DNA from 2 places in the Nocardioides conyzicola genome. Region 1 is predicted to be linked to the other one. Evidence: predicted binding sites of a transcription regulator. Region 1 holds the regulator's gene; the other holds the start of a gene.

What was found. Region 1 encodes LexA, which represses DNA repair genes until DNA is damaged. Its sites were predicted from a motif close to TCGAACANNTGTTCGA; they were not measured.
Region 2: a site for LexA is predicted at 4,506-4,521, ahead of ABEA34_RS08720 (HNH endonuclease signature motif containing protein). Genes of this name have one in related genera too.

Annotation. Positions count from the first base shown of each region.
Region 1 covers NZ_BAABKM010000002.1:793,667-802,079, forward strand. Annotated here, with positions in the region: gene ABEA34_RS06905 (GntR family transcriptional regulator) at 1-304, shown strand, start outside; gene ABEA34_RS06910 (ABC transporter ATP-binding protein) at 301-1,209, shown strand; gene ABEA34_RS06915 (ABC transporter permease subunit) at 1,206-2,237, shown strand; gene lexA (transcriptional repressor LexA) at 2,307-3,023, shown strand; gene ABEA34_RS06925 (phosphatase PAP2 family protein) at 3,112-3,921, shown strand; gene ABEA34_RS06930 (alkaline phosphatase D family protein) at 3,925-5,610, shown strand; gene ABEA34_RS06935 (alkaline phosphatase family protein) at 5,607-6,845, shown strand; gene ABEA34_RS06940 (MXAN_6640 family putative metalloprotease) at 6,903-8,413, shown strand, end outside.
Region 2 covers NZ_BAABKM010000002.1:1,157,153-1,165,565, reverse strand. Annotated here, with positions in the region: gene hemC (hydroxymethylbilane synthase) at 1-392, shown strand, start outside; gene ABEA34_RS08730 (bifunctional uroporphyrinogen-III C-methyltransferase/uroporphyrinogen-III synthase) at 389-2,041, shown strand; gene hemB (porphobilinogen synthase) at 2,062-3,051, shown strand; gene ABEA34_RS08720 (HNH endonuclease signature motif containing protein) at 3,164-4,420, opposite strand; gene ABEA34_RS08715 (lytic transglycosylase domain-containing protein) at 4,785-5,972, opposite strand; gene hemL (glutamate-1-semialdehyde 2,1-aminomutase) at 6,245-7,567, shown strand; gene ABEA34_RS08705 (histidine phosphatase family protein) at 7,578-8,276, shown strand; gene ABEA34_RS08700 (TlpA disulfide reductase family protein) at 8,273-8,413, shown strand, end outside.

The DNA.
Region 1 (8,413 bases):
CCTGCTGAGCGAGGGCGACCAGCTGCCGACCGTCAAGGACGTCGTCGCGAGCCTGGCGATCAACCCCAACACGGTCCTCAAGGCCTACCGCGAGCTGGAGCGCGACGGCCTGGTCGCCGCCCGTCCGGGCGTGGGCACCTTCGTCACCCGGACCCTCGCCGACTCCTCGCTCGCCGCGCACGAGCCGCTGCGCCGCGACCTCGCCCGCTGGCTGGTCAAGGCGCGGATGGCCGGGCTCGACGAGGAGAGCATCGAGGCGCTCTTCGTGAGCACCTTTCGCTCCGTGAACGAGGACATCGCATGACCGCCGTGGTCGCCGCGCGAGGCCTGGGCAAGCAGTACCGCCGGCGGCTGGGACAGAAGAAGTGGGCGCTGCGGGACTGCTCGCTCGAGATCCCCGAGAGCCGGGTCACCGGGCTGGTCGGGCCCAACGGCGCCGGCAAGACCACGCTAATCGACCTCGTCGTCGGCCTGCTGGCCCCGACCGTCGGGTCGATCGAGGTGTGCGGCGGCGTCCCCGGCGCCGGCGCGGCCCAGCTGGCGAAGGTCGGCTTCGTCGCGCAGGACACCCCGACGTACGCCGGGCTCACCGTCGCCGAGCACCTGCGCCTGGGCGCCCGGCTCAACCCACGCTGGGACGACGCGATCGCCCGCGGCCGGATCGAGCGTCTCGGCCTCGACCCGGGCCAGAAGGCCGGTCGGTTGTCCGGCGGCCAGCGCGCCCAGCTCGCCCTGACCCTCGGCCTCGCCAAGCGCCCCGAGCTGCTCGTCCTCGACGAGCCGGTCGCGAGCCTCGACCCACTGGCGCGTCGGGAGTTCCTCTCGGCGCTGATGGAGGCGGTCGCCGAGCACGAGATCAGCGTGCTGCTGTCCTCCCACGTGATCTCCGACCTCGAGCGCGTCTGCGACCACGTGGCCGTCCTGGTCGACTCCCAGATCCGGGTCGCGGGCGACGTCGACGACGTGCTCGCGACCCACCACCGGCTCTCCGGCCCGCGCCGCGAGCCGGACACGCTGCCGGCCGACCTCCACGTCGTCTCGGCCAGCCACACCGACCGGCAGTCGACGTACGTCGTCCGCACGACCGCGCCGATCCTCGACCCGGCCTGGTCCGTCACGGCCCTGAGCCTCGAGGACCTCGCCCTCGCCTACATGGAGCGCGCTGCGGCCGCCGCCTCCCCCCGTCCCGAGCTCGAGGTGCTCCGATGATCTGGCTGACCTGGCGGCAGTTCCGCACCCAGCTCCTCATCGCCGTCGGACTGGCGGCGGCGGCCTGCGTGGTCCTCGCGGTCACCGGCCCGAGGCTCGCCGACCTCGCGAGTCGCGACGTCAGCATCTACGACCTGCTCACCAGCAACGACCGGCTGCTCTTCTACGGCGGCGTCCTCCTGCTAGCGGTCGCGCCACCGCTGATCGGGGTCTTCTGGGGTGCGCCGCTGGTGGCGCGGGAGCTCGAGACCGGCACCTTCCGGCTGGTCTGGAACCAGTCGGTCACGCGCAGCCGGTGGCTCGCGGTCAAGCTCGGCCTGTCCGTGCTGGCCACGGTGGTGGTCGTCGGAGCGCTGAGCCTCGCGATCACCTGGTGGGCACACCCGCTCGACGGGGTGACCGGCGCCCAGCACGGCAGCCTGCCGCTTCGGCTCACCCCGGTCTCGTTCGCGATGCGCGGCCTCGTGCCGGTGGGGTACGCCGTGTTCGCGCTGCTCCTCGGGACCCTGCTCGGCCTGGTGCTGCGGCGCTCGCTCCCGGCGATGGCGCTGACCCTGGCGGTCTACGTGTGCGTCCAGGTCGCGGTGCCGCTGTGGGTGCGCCCGCACCTCGTGCCGGCGACCACGTCGTACACGGTCATCTCCGAGTCCAACCTCGACGGCATCCTGTCGGACGGCTCGGGGACGTGGCGGATCAGCGTGCAGGCGAAGGGGCCGGGCGACTGGGTCCTGTCCAACCAGACGGTCGACGCCGACGGTGACGTCGCCGCCCTGCCCTCGGCGGTCACCGACTGCCTGCCGCAGCCCCCGAGCGAGCACGAGAGCGGCACCGCGCGCGTCGAGCCGGCGCCCGGGACCCTGGACACCTGCCTGGGCAAGCTCGCCGACGCGGGCTACCGGCAGCGCCTCGTCTACCAGCCCCGCACCCACTTCTGGCCGCTGCAGTACGCCGAGACCGGGCTCTACCTGGTCGCGTCCGCCGGCCTCGCCGCGCTCACGTTCTGGCAGATCCGGCGGCGGCGGACATGAGAGCGGGGCCGACACGCCCGTTCGAACAAATGTTTGAACAGAGCGCCCGTGATGGCTAGCGTGACCCCCATGGTCAAGAAGATGACGGTGCGCGAGCTGCCCGACGGGCCGCCCGACGCCACGGGGCTCACCCCCCGCCAGCAGCGCGTCCTCGCGACGATCAAGGACGCGATCGAGACGCGCGGCTACCCGCCGAGCATGCGCGAGATCGGCGAGGCCGTGGGGCTGACCAGCTCCTCGAGCGTCGCCCACCAGCTGAAGGTGCTCGAGGCGAAGGGCTTCCTCAAGCGCGACCCCAACCGGCCGCGGGCGCTCGAGGTGTTCCTGCCCGAGGTGATGGCGGCCCGGCGCTCGCTCGGCAGCGCCGACGAGTCGTCGTACGACGAGACCGGTCTGGGCGACCAGGTGCCGGCCGCGGCGTACGTCCCGCTGGTGGGTCGGATCGCGGCCGGCGGCCCGATCCTGGCCGAGGAGACCTACAACGAGGTCTTCCCGCTCCCCAAGCAGCTGGTCGGCGACGGCGAGCTCTTCCTGCTCGAGGTCTCCGGCGACTCGATGGTCGAGGCGGCCATCTGCGACGGCGACTACGTGGTCATCCGCAAGGAGCAGACCGCCGACAACGGCGAGATCGTCGCGGCGCTGATCGACGGCGAGGCCACGGTCAAGACACTGCAGCGCAAGGACGGAAAGGTGTGGCTGCTGCCACACAACGCCAACTACGATCCCATTGACGGGACCAACGCCACCATCCTCGGGAAGGTGACCGCGGTCCTGAGGCGGGTCTGATCACCCGGGAATGACCTGATCGGACCCTGGGTTGCTTTAGGGGGAGATCCCCGATGCCACGGGAGGGCCGATGAAAGACGCTGGTGCTGTGACCACGGCACCTGCTCTCGCCCGCCAACGGACGATGCCCGGCTGGGCGCGCGCCATCATGGAGCTGCTCCTGATCCTGGCGCTCTGGGTCTTCTACAGCCTGGCCCGGCTGCTGGCCGACACCAGCCTGCAGCCGGCGCTCAACCGCGCCAACGACCTGCTGCACATCGAGGACCTCCTGGGCATCAGCTGGGAGGGCCCGCTCAACCAGCTCTTCACCGACCACACGGTGCTCGGCCTGGCCGGCAGCTACTGGTACGCGACGCTGCACTACGTCGTCACCGCCGCCGTGCTGGTCTGGCTCTGGCGGCTCGGCGCCGACCGCTACGGTCCGGCCCGGCGGGCCCTGGTGATCGGCACGCTGCTCGGCCTCGCGGCCTACCTGATGATGCCGACGGCGCCGCCGCGCTTCCTCAGCGGGTACGTCGACGTGCTCAGCCTGCACGCGGCCGACGGCTGGTGGGGTGCCGATGCCTCGGCTCCCCGCGGTCTCGGCGGTCTGACAAACGAGCTGGCGGCGTTCCCGTCGCTGCATGCCGGGTGGTCGCTGTGGGTGGCGCTGGCGCTGCAGGTCTACGCGACCCGCAAGTGGGTCCGGGTCCTCGGCTGGGCGTACGCCCTCGGCACCGCGATCGTCATCGTGGGCACCGGCAACCACTGGGTGATCGACGCGCTGATGGGCTGGCTGGTGATCCTGGTGGGCTGGGCGGCCGCCCAGGCGATCGGCCGGATCTCGCTGCCGTCGCTCTGGCCTCGGAGAACATTGGATGAACGACCATCACGCGAGGAGTCAACGGTCGTTGATTGAGGCATGACTGAGGACATGCCACCGTCGCTCCCCCTCGCCGACGCCCAGCTGCGCCGGCGCGCCGTCCTCGCCACCGGCACCGCGGGTGCCGCGGCACTCACCGTCGCCGGCCTCCCGTCCGGGCCGGCCGCCGCAGCCGGCCACCGGCCTTTCCGCCACGGGATCGCCTCCGGTGACCCGCTCCCCCACGCCGTCCTCATCTGGACCCGGGTGACGCCGACCGCGGCCAGCACCCCCGGCTCCGGCAAGGGCCCGCGCGTCAAGGTCGCGTGGGAGGTGTCGACCGACCGCCGCTTCCGGCACGTCGTACGTCGTGGCACGTTCAGCACCGGGCCGAGCCGCGACCACACGGTCAAGGTCGACGTGACGGGGCTGAAGCCGGCGACCTGGTACCACTACCGCTTCCTGCTCGACGGCCACACCAGCCGGGTCGGGCGGACCCGGACGGCGCCCGCGGTCTCGGCCTCGCCCAAACACCTGCGCTTCGGGATCGTCTCGTGCGCCAACCTCCAGGCGGGCTGGTTCAGCGCCTACCGCGGGCTCGCGGACCGCGACGACCTGCACGCGGTCATCCACCTCGGCGACTACTTCTACGAGTACGGCCCGGGGCAGTACGGCTACGGCAACGACGACCGCGACATCCGCAAGCACGTGCCGTCGCACGAGGTCCTCTCGCTCGCCGACTACCGGCAGCGGCACGCGCAGTACAAGCAGGACGGCGACCTCCAGGACCTGCACGCGAAGTACCCGTGGATCATCACCTGGGACGACCACGAGGTCGCCAACGACCAGTGGAAGGCCGGCGCCGAGAACCACACCACCGGCGAGGGCTCCTTCGTACGACGCCGGGCCCGCGCACACCGCGCGTACGACGAGTGGATGCCGGTCCGGATGAACGGCACCGCGGCCCTGCGCGACGGCGACCGGCTCTTCCGGCGGTTCCGCTTCGGCCGGCTCGCCGAGCTGAGCATGCTCGACCTGCGCACCTACCGCGACGAGCAGCTCAAGGTCCCGGACGGCCACGTGAGCGACCCGGACCGCACCATCACCGGTCGGCAGCAGATGGACTGGCTCAAGAAGGGCCTCCGCCGCGGCGGCGGGCAGTGGAAGGTCGTCGGCAACCCGGTGATGATCGCGCCGGTCGACTTCGGTGCCCTGCCCGACGGCCTGGTCGACCCGGTCGACGACGTGACCGGGCTGCTGCCGCGTGACGGCGTCGCCTACAACGTCGACCAGTGGGACGGCTACACCGACGACCGCCGCGAGGTCTTCGCCCACATCCGCGACCACCAGGTCACCGACGCGCTCTTCATCACCGGCGACATCCACTCGGGCTGGGCGGCCGAGCTCCCGTACGACGCGTCGACGTACCCCCTCGGTGACTCCGCCGGCGTCGAGTTCGTGTGCTCGTCGGTGACCTCCAACAACCTCAAGGACATCACCGGCACACCGCCGCGGACCACGAGCGTCGCGGTGGAGGAGCTGATCAAGGCCAACAACCGGCACATCCAGTACGTCGACTTCGACAGCCACGGCTTCTCGGTGCTCGACCTGACGGCGACTCGGGCGCAGATGGACTGGTACGTCATCGGCGACCGGGCCGATCGGGACACCCCGATCACCTGGTCGACGTCGTACGCCACGAAGACCGGCACGGGCCGCATCGAGAAGGTGGCGAAGCCGCTGTGAACCTGGAGCGCCGTACCTTCCTCCAGGCCGGCGCCGCCGGCCTCGTGTTCTCCAGTCTGCCCGGCGCCGCGGCGTACGCCGCCCGTCCGCGCAAGCGCGCCTACGTGCTGGTCATCGACGGCTGCCGACCCGACGAGCTCGACAGCGGGCTGACCCCGCGGCTGGCCGCGCTGCGCGGCAGCGGGCTGCGCTTCCCGCGGGCCGCGTCGATGCCCGTGATGGAGACCATCCCCAACCACGTGATGATGATGACCGGGCTGCGCCCCGACCGGACGGGCGTGCCGGCCAACTCGATCTACGACCGTCGCGCCAAGGTCGTGCGCGACCTGGACCGGGCCAGCGACATCCGCTGCGACACGATCATCGAGCGGCTCAACCGTCGCGGCGCCACGACCGGCACCGTGCTGTCGAAGGAGTACCTCTACGGCGTCTTCGGCGGTCGCGCCACGCACCGGTGGGAGCCGCGGCCGACGCTGCCGATCACCGAGCACGCGCCCGACGTCTTCACGATGGAGGCGGCGCTGACGATGCTCGAGGACTTCGACCCGAACCTGATGTTCGTCAACCTCGGCGACATCGACCGGTTCGGGCACGCCGACATCACCGGGCCGCTCGGGCTGAAGGCCACCCGGCGGGCCGCGCTGGCCGACACCGACGCGCAGGTCGGCCGCTTCATCGACGCGCTGCACGACCAGGGCAAGTGGAGCCACTCGATCGTGATCGTGCTCGCCGACCACTCGATGGACTGGTCGACGCCCGACCACGTGATCAGCCTGACCGCGCCGCTCGCCGCGGACCCGCTCCTCGCCGGCAAGGTCCAGATCGCCGACAACGGCGGCGCCGACCTCCTCTACTGGACCGGTCCGGCGTCGCAGCGCGCGGACGCCGTACGCCGGATGCGGCGGATCGCCCGGGCCCAGCCCGGGGTGCTGTCCGCCCACGACCGCCGCGAACGCACCCTGCGGCTCGGCCCGCAGGCCGGCGACGTGGTCGTCTTCTGCAAGGCCGGCTGGCGCTTCAGCGACCCCGACCCGGCGACCTCCAACCCGATCCCCGGCAACCACGGCCACCCCGCCACCCGAGCGATCCCCTTCTTCATCGCCGGCGGCCACTCCGTCGTACGCCGTCGTGCGGACACCCGCGTCGCCCGCACCGTCGACGTCGCCCCGACCCTCGCCTCCTTCTTCAAGGCCGGTCACCCCCGAGGCGGCTACGACGGCCGCGCCCTGCTGTAGGCGCCGGCCGACACGCCGGGTTGGGCGTTTCTTGGTCCGGTCGTGGACAGTAGGGGGGTGCGTATTCCTCTCGGTCGCCTGACCCTGCCCGCAATCACGCTGCTCGCCGCCACGCTCGTCGGCGGGGCTCTGTCGATGCCCGCTCACGCCGAGACGGGCAACCCGGAGCCCACCGCGTCGACCGATGCCGCGGCGGACGCGCTGGACCAGGTGCAGTCGATCCTCGCCGACCCCGCAGCCGCCGACGCCGACGGCCGCGACCTGACGCTCGCGCTGCGCGACCTGCGGATCCGCCAGGACCAGCTCTCCCGCACGGACCGCGCCCAGGCCTCCCGGCTGCTGAGCCGCCCGCCGCAGGTCTACGGGTGGACCAACGAGCAGACCCGGGCGTTCGGCGACAACGTCCTGGTCCACTGGGACAACGGCCAGGCCACCTCCGACTTCGTGAACGACGCCGGCAACGTCGCCGAGCACGTGCTGGCGACGTACAAGGCGGCCGGCTACCGCGCCCCGATGCCGGACGGCACGGCGGGCGGCGACAGTCGGCTCGACATCTACCTGGTCGACTTCAGCGCCGCCGGGCAGCAGGGTCTCTACGGCTTCTGCGACGGCTCCGTGGCCCCGCCGCGCAACGGGCCGTACAACACCCCGGCGTACTGCGCGTTCGACCACAACTTCTCGAGCTTCCCGGCACTGACGCCGGCGCAGAACCTCCGGGTGACCGCGGCGCACGAGCTCTTCCACGCCACCCAGTTCGCCTACGACTACTACGAGGACGCCTGGTTCATGGAGGCGACGGCCACCTGGGCGGAGGACGAGGTGTACGACGACATCAACGACAACCGTCAGTACCTCCCCCTCAGCCCGCTGGCCCAGCCCCGCCAGTCGCTCGACCAGTTCAACAGCAGCAGCCTGCGGCAGTACGGCGAGTGGATCTTCTTCCGCTACCTCTCCGAGCGCTTCTCGAAGTCGCAGGGCGGGCTGCCGGTGATCGTGCGCAGGATCTGGCAGCGCGCGGACAGCACCCGCGGCACCCAGCACGACCTCTACTCGATCCGGGCGGTCAGCAAGGAGCTCGCCTCGCAGGGCACCGACCTGCGACGGGTCTACGCCCAGTTCGGCGACGCCAACCGGCGGCCGGCCCGCGCGTACGAAGAGGGCTCGCACTACCGCGCCGCCGGTGCCGCGCACACCTGGACCTTCACCCCGCGGAGCCACGACACGCGCTGGAAGACCTCGCGCGTCGACCACCTGGCCACCTCCACCCTGGCGGTGAAGCCCAGCGCGAGCATGAAGCGCTGGCGGCTCCGGGTCCAGGTCGACCTGCCCAACCGCGCGAGCGGCGTGGCGGCGATCGTGACGAGGTACGACGCCAAGGGCCGTCCCAGCAGCAAGCTGGTCAAGCTGTCGAAGTCCGGCAACGCGACGATGCGGCTGCCCTTCGACTCACGCCACCTCACCCGGGTCGACGTCACCCTCTCCAACGCGGGGATCCGCTACGCCAGGTGCTTCAGCGGACCGGTCGACGGGGTCTCGTACTCCTGCAGCGGCGTCCCGAAGGACGACAA
Region 2 (8,413 bases), 360 kb from region 1:
AGATGCTCCCGGCCCCCGGCCAGGGCGCGCTCGCGGTCGAGTGCCGCACCGATGACGACCTTGCGGCTCAGCTGCGCGAGGCACTGGACGACCCGCGGACCCGCGCCGCGGTCGAGGCGGAGCGAGCCGTGCTCGCGACGCTTGAAGGAGGCTGCTCCGCGCCGATCGGAGCCCTGGCCGACATGGTCGAGGGCGACGACGGCGAGGAGCTGTGGGTGCGGGCGATCGCCCTGTCACCCGACGGGGGGCTCTCGGTGCGGATGTCCGCCACCGGGGATCCCGCCGACGCCGCGGGCGTCGGTGACCGGCTCGCGAAGGAGATGCTCGCCGACGGCGCTGCTGACCTGACGCAACCAACGAACGACTCGCTAGACAAGGTGCCTAACGCATGACCCGAGCCAAGACCAGCCCGAACCAGAGCCTGCCGCGCGGCTGGGTGTCGTTCGTCGGCAGCGGCCCCGGCGACCCGGGCCTGCTGACGGTGCGCGCCGTCGAGCTGCTGCGCCGCGCCGACGTCGTGGTGACCGAGGTGCCCGAGCACGCCGAGCTGATCCGACAGGTCCTCGACCTGCCGGTGTCCGCCGATGCCGACGCGGAGCCGGTCGGCCCCGAGATCGTCGACGGCGGCTTCGGCGAGGACGGCCAGCCGCTGACGCACGCCGCGCGCGGCAAGGTCGTCGTACGGCACGCCAAGAAGGGCCAGCGCGTCGTCCGGCTGTTGTCCGGTGACCCGTTCCTCTACGCCTCCGGGCCTGAGGAGGCGCAGGCGTGCGTCAAGGCGGACCTCGCCTTCGAGATCGTCCCCGGCGTCTCGTCGGTCAACGCCGTCCCGGCGTACGCCGGCATCCCGCTGACGACGAAGGACCACCGTGAGGTCGCCGTCGTCACCTGTGGCGACAAGGTCGACTGGAGCCAGTACGCCGACAAGCGCACCCTGGTGCTGCTGTCGGCCGTCGGCCAGATCGGTGACATCGCCAAGGCGCTCGTCGCCGCCGGCCGGTCGGCGCAGACCCCGGTCGCGATGACCCGGGTCGGCACCACCACCGAGCAGACCACGGTGACCTCCACCCTCGAGCGGATCGCGGCCGACGCCCGGACCGCCCGGATGGCGCCGCCCGCGGTGACCGTCGTCGGTGACGTCGTCGACCTGCGCGAGACGCTGTCGTGGTTCGAGACCAAGTCGCTCTTCGGCTGGCGGGTCCTGGTGCCCCGCACCAAGGAGCAGGCGGGCTCGCTCTCCGAGCGGCTGCGCGGCTACGGCGCCGTGCCGGACGAGGTCCCCACGATCTCCGTCGAGCCGCCCCGCAACCCGCTGCAGATGGACAAGGCCGTCCGCGGCCTGGTCGAGGGCCGCTACGAGTGGATCGCCTTCACCTCGGTCAACGCGGTGAAGGCGGTGCGCGAGAAGTTCGAGGAGTACGGCCTCGACGCCCGTGCCTTCTCCGGTCTCAAGATCGCGGCGGTCGGCGACAAGACCGCCGAGGCGATCGGCCAGTGGGGCCTGCGCGCCGACCTGGTGCCGTCCGGTGAGCAGTCCGCTGCCGGGCTGCTGGCGGACTGGCCGGAGTATGACGAGGCGCTCGACCCGATCAACCGGGTCTTCCTGCCCCGCGCCGACATCGCCACCGAGAACCTCGTCGCCGGCCTGATCGACCTGGGCTGGGAGTGCGACGACGTCACGGCCTACCGCACCGTCCGGGCGGCTCCGCCGCCGCCCGAGACCCGCGATGCGATCAAGACCGGCAAGTTCGACGCCGTGGTCTTCACCTCGTCCTCGACGGTGCGCAACCTGGTCGGCATCGCCGGCAAGCCGCACGCCTCGACGATCATCGCGGTGATCGGCCCCGCCACGGCCAAGACCGCCGAGGAGCACGGCCTGCGCGTCGACGTCCTGGCCAGCCGCCCGGACGTCGAGGAGCTCGTCGACGCGCTCGCCGACTTCGGTGCGGCCCGTCGCGCCTCGCTCGTCGAGGCCGGCCAGCCGGTGACCAAGCCGTCCGAGCGCAAGCCGTCGGCCCGGCGACGGGTGCGCGCGGAGTGACCGAGCGCGACGTCCCCCCGGTGGCCGGACCCCTGGTCCGGCCACGACGGCTGCGCACCACCCCGGCCCTGCGCCGGATGGTCGGGGAGACGTCGCTCGAGGCGCGCCAGCTCGTGCTGCCGCTCTTCGTCCGTGAGGGACTCGCCGAGCCGAAGCCGATCTCGTCGATGCCCGGTGTCGTCCAGCACACCCGCGACTCCCTGCTCAAGGCGGTGGCCGAGGCCGCCGACCTCGGGCTCGGCGGCGTCATGCTCTTCGGGATCCCCGAGACCAAGGACGCCACCGGCTCGGGCGGCATCGACCCCGCCGGCGTCCTCAACCTCGCGATCACCGACGTGGTCGCCGAGGTCGGCGACGCGCTCACGGTGATGAGCGACCTGTGCCTCGACGAGTTCACCGACCACGGTCACTGCGGCGTGCTGACGGCGGACGGCAGGGTCGACAACGACCGCACGCTGGCGGCGTACGCCGAGATGGCGCGCGCGCAGGCCCACGCCGGCGTCGACATGGTCGGCCCCAGCGGCATGATGGACGGCCAGGTCGCGGTGATCCGGGCCGCGCTCGACGACGCCGAACACACCGACGTCTCGATCCTGGCCTACTCCGCGAAGTACGCCTCCGCCTTCTTCGGTCCCTTCCGCGAGGCCGTCGACTCGTCGCTCGAGGGCGACCGGCGCACCTACCAGCAGGACCCCGGCAACGCCCGCGAGGGCGTCCGGGAGGCACTGCTCGACGTCGCCGAGGGCGCCGACATCGTGATGGTCAAGCCGGCGCTGGCCTACCTCGACGTGGTGCAGCGGGTCCGCGCCGCCGTCGACGTACCGGTCGCGGCCTACAACATCTCCGGCGAGTACGCCATGGTCGAGGCCGCCGCGGCTAACGGCTGGATCGACCGCGAGGCCGCGATCTTCGAGACGCTCACGTCGATCCGCCGGGCCGGCGCCGACATCGTGCTCACCTACTGGGCCGCCGAGGCCGCCCGGCTGATGCGAGCGGCTGCGTCCCGATGAGCTGAGCGTCGTCGAGGTGCGGCAGCACGAGCGCGGCGTCCTGGTGCGGATCGACCGGACGTAGCAGCCTCGACATGGGTGTGGCCCCGCCGGCGGTGCCGGCGGGGTGTGGTCAGCGGGTATGTCGGGTGTGGGTGGTGTCCCAGGCGTAGGAGTACCCGTACGGGGTGGTCCAGGTGAAGGTCGTGGGTCCGGTCCGTCGCACGGTCCAGCCGCCGTGGGTCTTGTACCGGTGGTGACCCCGACAGAGGGGCGCGAGGTTGGGGGACTCGGTGTTGGTGCCGTCGAAGTTCTCGAGATGGTCGAGGTCGGCCGGTCTTGCTGGTCGGGTGCAGTGCGGGAACACGCAGGTCGCGTTGGTCAGCACCGCCTGCTCGCGCGTCGCCTCGGTCGGTCGGTAGGCGTCCGTCGACAGGTCTTCGTTGAGGTCGATGACCGGGCGGATGATCACCTTGGTGTTGGTGCCGGTGCACCAGCCCTTCACCTGGTCGACCGACACGGCGGACCGGGTGTTCTCGACACCCGCGACACCTGCCTCCGACAGGTGCACGTAGATCACCAGTTCCCGCTTCCGCGGGGCCGGCCGCTCTTCCGTCGTGAGGTCGAGGGTCAGCTCGCGGCGGGCGAGCGCCCCGGCGGCCATGGACCGGCGCACGTTCAACGATTCGGTGGAGCCGAGGGCGGCGAGCTCTTTGGCGCCGGCGGTGATGGCGTCGTTGAAGTCGATCGCATCCGCCAGGTCGAGCTCCCCGTCGACGTGGACGGTGCCGTTGAAGGACACCTGGTCCAGGTCCACATCCAGGCAGCGTTCGTCCGCGGCCTCCCGGCGCCGCTTCTCCGCGAGCTCGGGGTCGAAGAGCCTGATGGCGTCCTCGACGGCCCGGTCGATCTGCGCGAACGAACACCGCCCCACGTAGTGGGCCAGGTGGGCGTCCACGTGACGCGCACCGTCACGGCACAGCGGCTTGGTGGCCTGCGCGATCTTGCGGGCCTTCCAGACCTGCACCCGACCCGACGTCACCGCGGCCCAGATCTTCGGGAGCCGGTAGCGGATCTCGACCGCATCACCCAGGTAGGTCCTGCCGGCGTCGGTCGACATGCCCAACGCGAGGGCGAGGTCACCGACGCAGAACTCCGCCACCAACGGCGCACCAGGTCCGGCGACCGCAAGCTCGCCCTGGGTGCCGTCCACGGTGGCGGCATCGTCCAGGGTGTCGGTGGGGTTCATGACCGCCCACTGCACGGCCAGGTGCAGCTTGTCGATCTCTGCTTGGTTCACCACCAGGTGGCGGTCGTGGAGCGCGGCCAGCACCTGGTCCGGCGAGTCGTACGACTCCCCGGATCGAGTGGTGTCCTGGCCTTCGCTCATGGGTCTAGCCAAGCACTGGCCACCGACAGTCAGGTGCTCAGAACCCTTGTTTTGACCGGGATGTGGACACTTTCCAGAAATACTTCCGAAGGATTCTTCGCGGCCGCCGGTGGGTGGTTGCCGGCGGTCGGAAAGCCGGGCGGCGACCGCAACCCGCTGCCCGCCGTACCCGGCGTTGCTGCCTATCGGCGGCCTACCCGAGCGGACCCGCAGCCCACTGACAGACGACGCTCGCTGCTCGACCACCGGAAAGCCGGGCGCGGACCGCAACCAGCTACCCGCCGTACCCGCTGTCATCGCCTGTCGGCGGCCGACCCGAGCGGACCCGCAGCCGACCGACAGTGCGGGCCTGACGCGTCCTCCGTCAGTGGTGCGTGTACGCGTACACGCACTGGTCGTACGGGTCGTCGCTCTTGAGCGGGTTGTCGACGTAGCCGTCGAGCAGGCACTGGGCGCGGGCCTGGACCTCGGTGAGCAGCTGGTCGACCGGGCCGACCGAGGTGGAGGGCAGCGGCGGCAGCGTCAGCGTGGGCAGCGGCACCTTCGGGCCGTCGGTGGGGACGGCCGGGGTGCTCGGGTGCTGGGTCGGCGAGGTCGTCGGCGATGTGCTGGGCTGGCTGGTGCCACCGTTGTCGTTGCCGCCGCCGGGGCCCTTGCCAGGGTGGTGCTTGCCGCCGTGGTGCGACTTGCCACCGCCGCCACCGGTCGCGCCGGGCAGCTGCGGGACGACGTACCCGGCGGAGGTGACGCCGTTGGGCACGGAGGTGAACTCGCCGTCGAGGTAGGCCGCCATGATCGACAGCACGAGGTCGACGTACGACTGGCTGTGGTTGTAGCGGTAGACGGCGGCACGCTGGCCCGCCGTGGTGCTGAGGTCGTCGCCGCCGGAGCAGAGGTAGACGGCGGTGGCGAGCGCCGCGTCGTCCACGTCCTGCGGGTTGCGCTGGCCGTCGCCGTCGGCGTCCACGCCCACCACCGACCAGGTGGAGGGGATGAACTGCATCGGGCCGACCGCGCGGTCCCAGGTGCTGTCCGCGTCGTACTGCCCGGCGTCGGTATCGGCGATCTTGCTCGTGCCGTCGGCGCCGCTCAGCGGGGGACCGAAGATGCCGGGCTCGGCGACGCCCTTGCTGTCGAGCGAGTTGCCGTTGGTGCGGCCGTGGTCGGACTCGACCCGGCCGATCGCGGCGATCAGCTGCCACGACAGGTGGCAGCGGTCATCGGCGGAGTTGATGACGGTCTCGGCCCGCTGGTAGGCCGCGAGCGCGGCGGCCGGGATGCCGGAGGTCGAGGCGGTCGCGACCGCCTGCTGGGCGTCGCCGGTGATGCCGGGGGCGACGCCGCCCGCTGCCGAGACGCTGGCGGGGGCCTCGATGGCCTCCGTCGGGAGGCTGGTCCCGTCTGGCAGGGTGTGGTCGGTGTTCGCGTCGGCGAGGGCGGTGCCGGCGCCGGTCGTCGCGATGCTCGCGGTCCAGGCGATCGAGAGGACGGCCAGCGGAACGAGGGCCATGATCTTGTGGCCGCGACCGAAGCGCGCTGTGGACCTGGTCATTTCCCTGTGCTCCTGCTCCCTCGGACTCGGCGTGCTCCCCGCACCCCGTGTGACGGACGTCAAACGACCGAGCCCCTCACCGGTTACGGTACGTCGCTGGGCGGAGCCGTGCAGCCGTTCACTCGTGAGACGACCATTCCCGCAGGTCATGACGGTGAAACACGTTCTCCATGGCCATGGCGATCCGGCCGGGACGTGGTCTGGCCCACCCCCCTCGCGCTCGTGGGGGACCTCGCCGGGAGCCGGTTGGTGCGCTCGGGGACAATGGGCCGGTGACCGGCCGACCCACCCCTGAGACCACCGCGAGCGCCGCGCTCTTCGAGCGGGCACTGGCGGTGACCCCGGGAGGGGTGAACTCGCCGGTGCGGGCGTTCAACGCGGTCGGCGGCACCCCGCGGTTCATCCGGTCAGCGGCCGGCGCCTGGCTGACCGACGTCGACGGCAACGAGTACGTCGACCTCATCTGCTCCTGGGGCCCGATGCTGCTCGGGCACGCCCACCCCGAGGTGCAGGCCCGGGTCGCGGAGGCGGTCGCCCGCGGTACGTCGTACGGCACCCCCACCGAGCCGGAGGTCCAGCTCGCCGAGGAGATCGTCGGCCGCACCCCGGTCGAGCGGGTCCGCTTCGTGTCGTCGGGCACCGAGGCGACCATGTCGGCGATCCGCTTGGCCCGCGGCTTCACCGGTCGCGACGTCATCGTGAAGTTCGCCGGCTGCTACCACGGTCACGTCGACTCCCTGCTGGCCTCCGCCGGCTCGGGCCTGGCGACGTTCGCGCTCCCCGGCACCCCGGGGGTCCCGGTCTCGTCGACCGAGCTGACCCTGGTGCTGCCCTACAACGACCGGGCCGCGGTCGAGAAGGTCTTCGCCGAGTACCCCGACCGGATCGCCTGCCTCATCACCGAGGCCGCGCCCGGCAACATGGGCGTCGTCCCGCCCGAGCCCGGCTTCAACGCCTTCCTGGCGGAGACCTGCAGCCGGTACGGCGCGCTCTTCGTCAGCGACGAGGTGATGACCGGCTTCCGCGCCAGCAAGCTGGGTCAGTGGGGACTCGACGGGGCCGTCGAGGGCTGGCGTCCGGACCTGATGACCTTCGGCAAGGTGATGGGCGGTGGCTTCCCGGCCGCGGCGTTCGGGGGCCGGGCCGACGTCATGTCGCACCTCGCCCCGGAGGGCCCCGTCTACCAGGCCGGCACCCTGTCCGGGAACCCCATCGCCACCACGGCCGGGCTCGCGACGCTCCGGCTCGCGACCGACGAGGTCTACGACCACATCGGGGCCGCGGCCGACACGATCAAGGCCGCGGCGTCCGACGCCCTGAGCAAGGCCGGCGTCGCCCACGTCGTGCAGTCCACCGGCACGATGTTCTCGGTCTTCTTCGCCGAGGGCACGGTCCGCGACTTCACGGATGCGTCGCGCACCGACTCCACGGCGTACGCCGCCTTCTTCCACGCGATGCTCGACGCCGGGGTCTACCTCCCGCCGTCGGCGTACGAGGCGTGGTTCCTGTCCGCCGCCCACGACGACCGCGCCGTGCAGACCGTGCTCGACGCGCTGCCCGACGCAGCCCGTGCGGCCGCCGCCGCCCAGGCGTAGGAGAGACCCAGTGAGCCTCCCAGAGAACCAGCACAGCCCCGACACGATCGTGCACCTGCTGCGCCACGGCGAGGTGCACAACCCGGAGGGCATCCTCTACGGACGCCGCGACGGCTTCCACCTCTCGGCGCTCGGCAACCGGATGGCCGAGCGGATCGCGGAGAGCATCGGCGACCGCGACATCGTGCACCTGCGGGCCTCGCCGCTGGAGCGGGCGCAGGAGACCGCCCGTCCGCTCGCGGCCGCGCGCGGCCTGGAGATCGTCACCGACGACCGGGTGATCGAGTCGGGCAACAAGCTCGAGGGCCTGAGCTTCGGCCAGGGCGCCTGGTCGATCATCAAGCGGCCCAGCATCTGGCGGCACTTCTACAACCCCGTCACGCCGTCGTGGGGCGAGCCGCACAAGCAGATCGTCGCCCGGATGATGGCCGCGGTCGAGGACGCCCGCGCCGCCGCCGTCGGCCACGAGGCCGTGATCGTCTCCCACCAGCTGCCGATCTGGACCACGCGCCTGCACGTCGAGGGCCGCCGCCAGCTGCACGACCCGCGTCGGCGGCAGTGCACGCTGTGCTCGCTGACGTCCCTGCACTTCGTCGGCGACCGGATCACGCAGGTGAGCTACTCGGAGCCGGCCGGCGACCTGATCCCGCTCAAGGACAAGAAGGCGCCGTTCTCCGCCGGCGGGGCACCCGAGGAGCAGCGTCCGTGACCCTGAAGGGGATCCTCGTCGGGTGCGCCGCGCCGCTGCTGCTCGCCCTGACCGCCTGCACCTCGCTCGGCGAGACCGGCAACAAGGGCTTCATCAGTGGGGACGGCCAGGTCCGGGTGATCGACCCGTCCGACCGC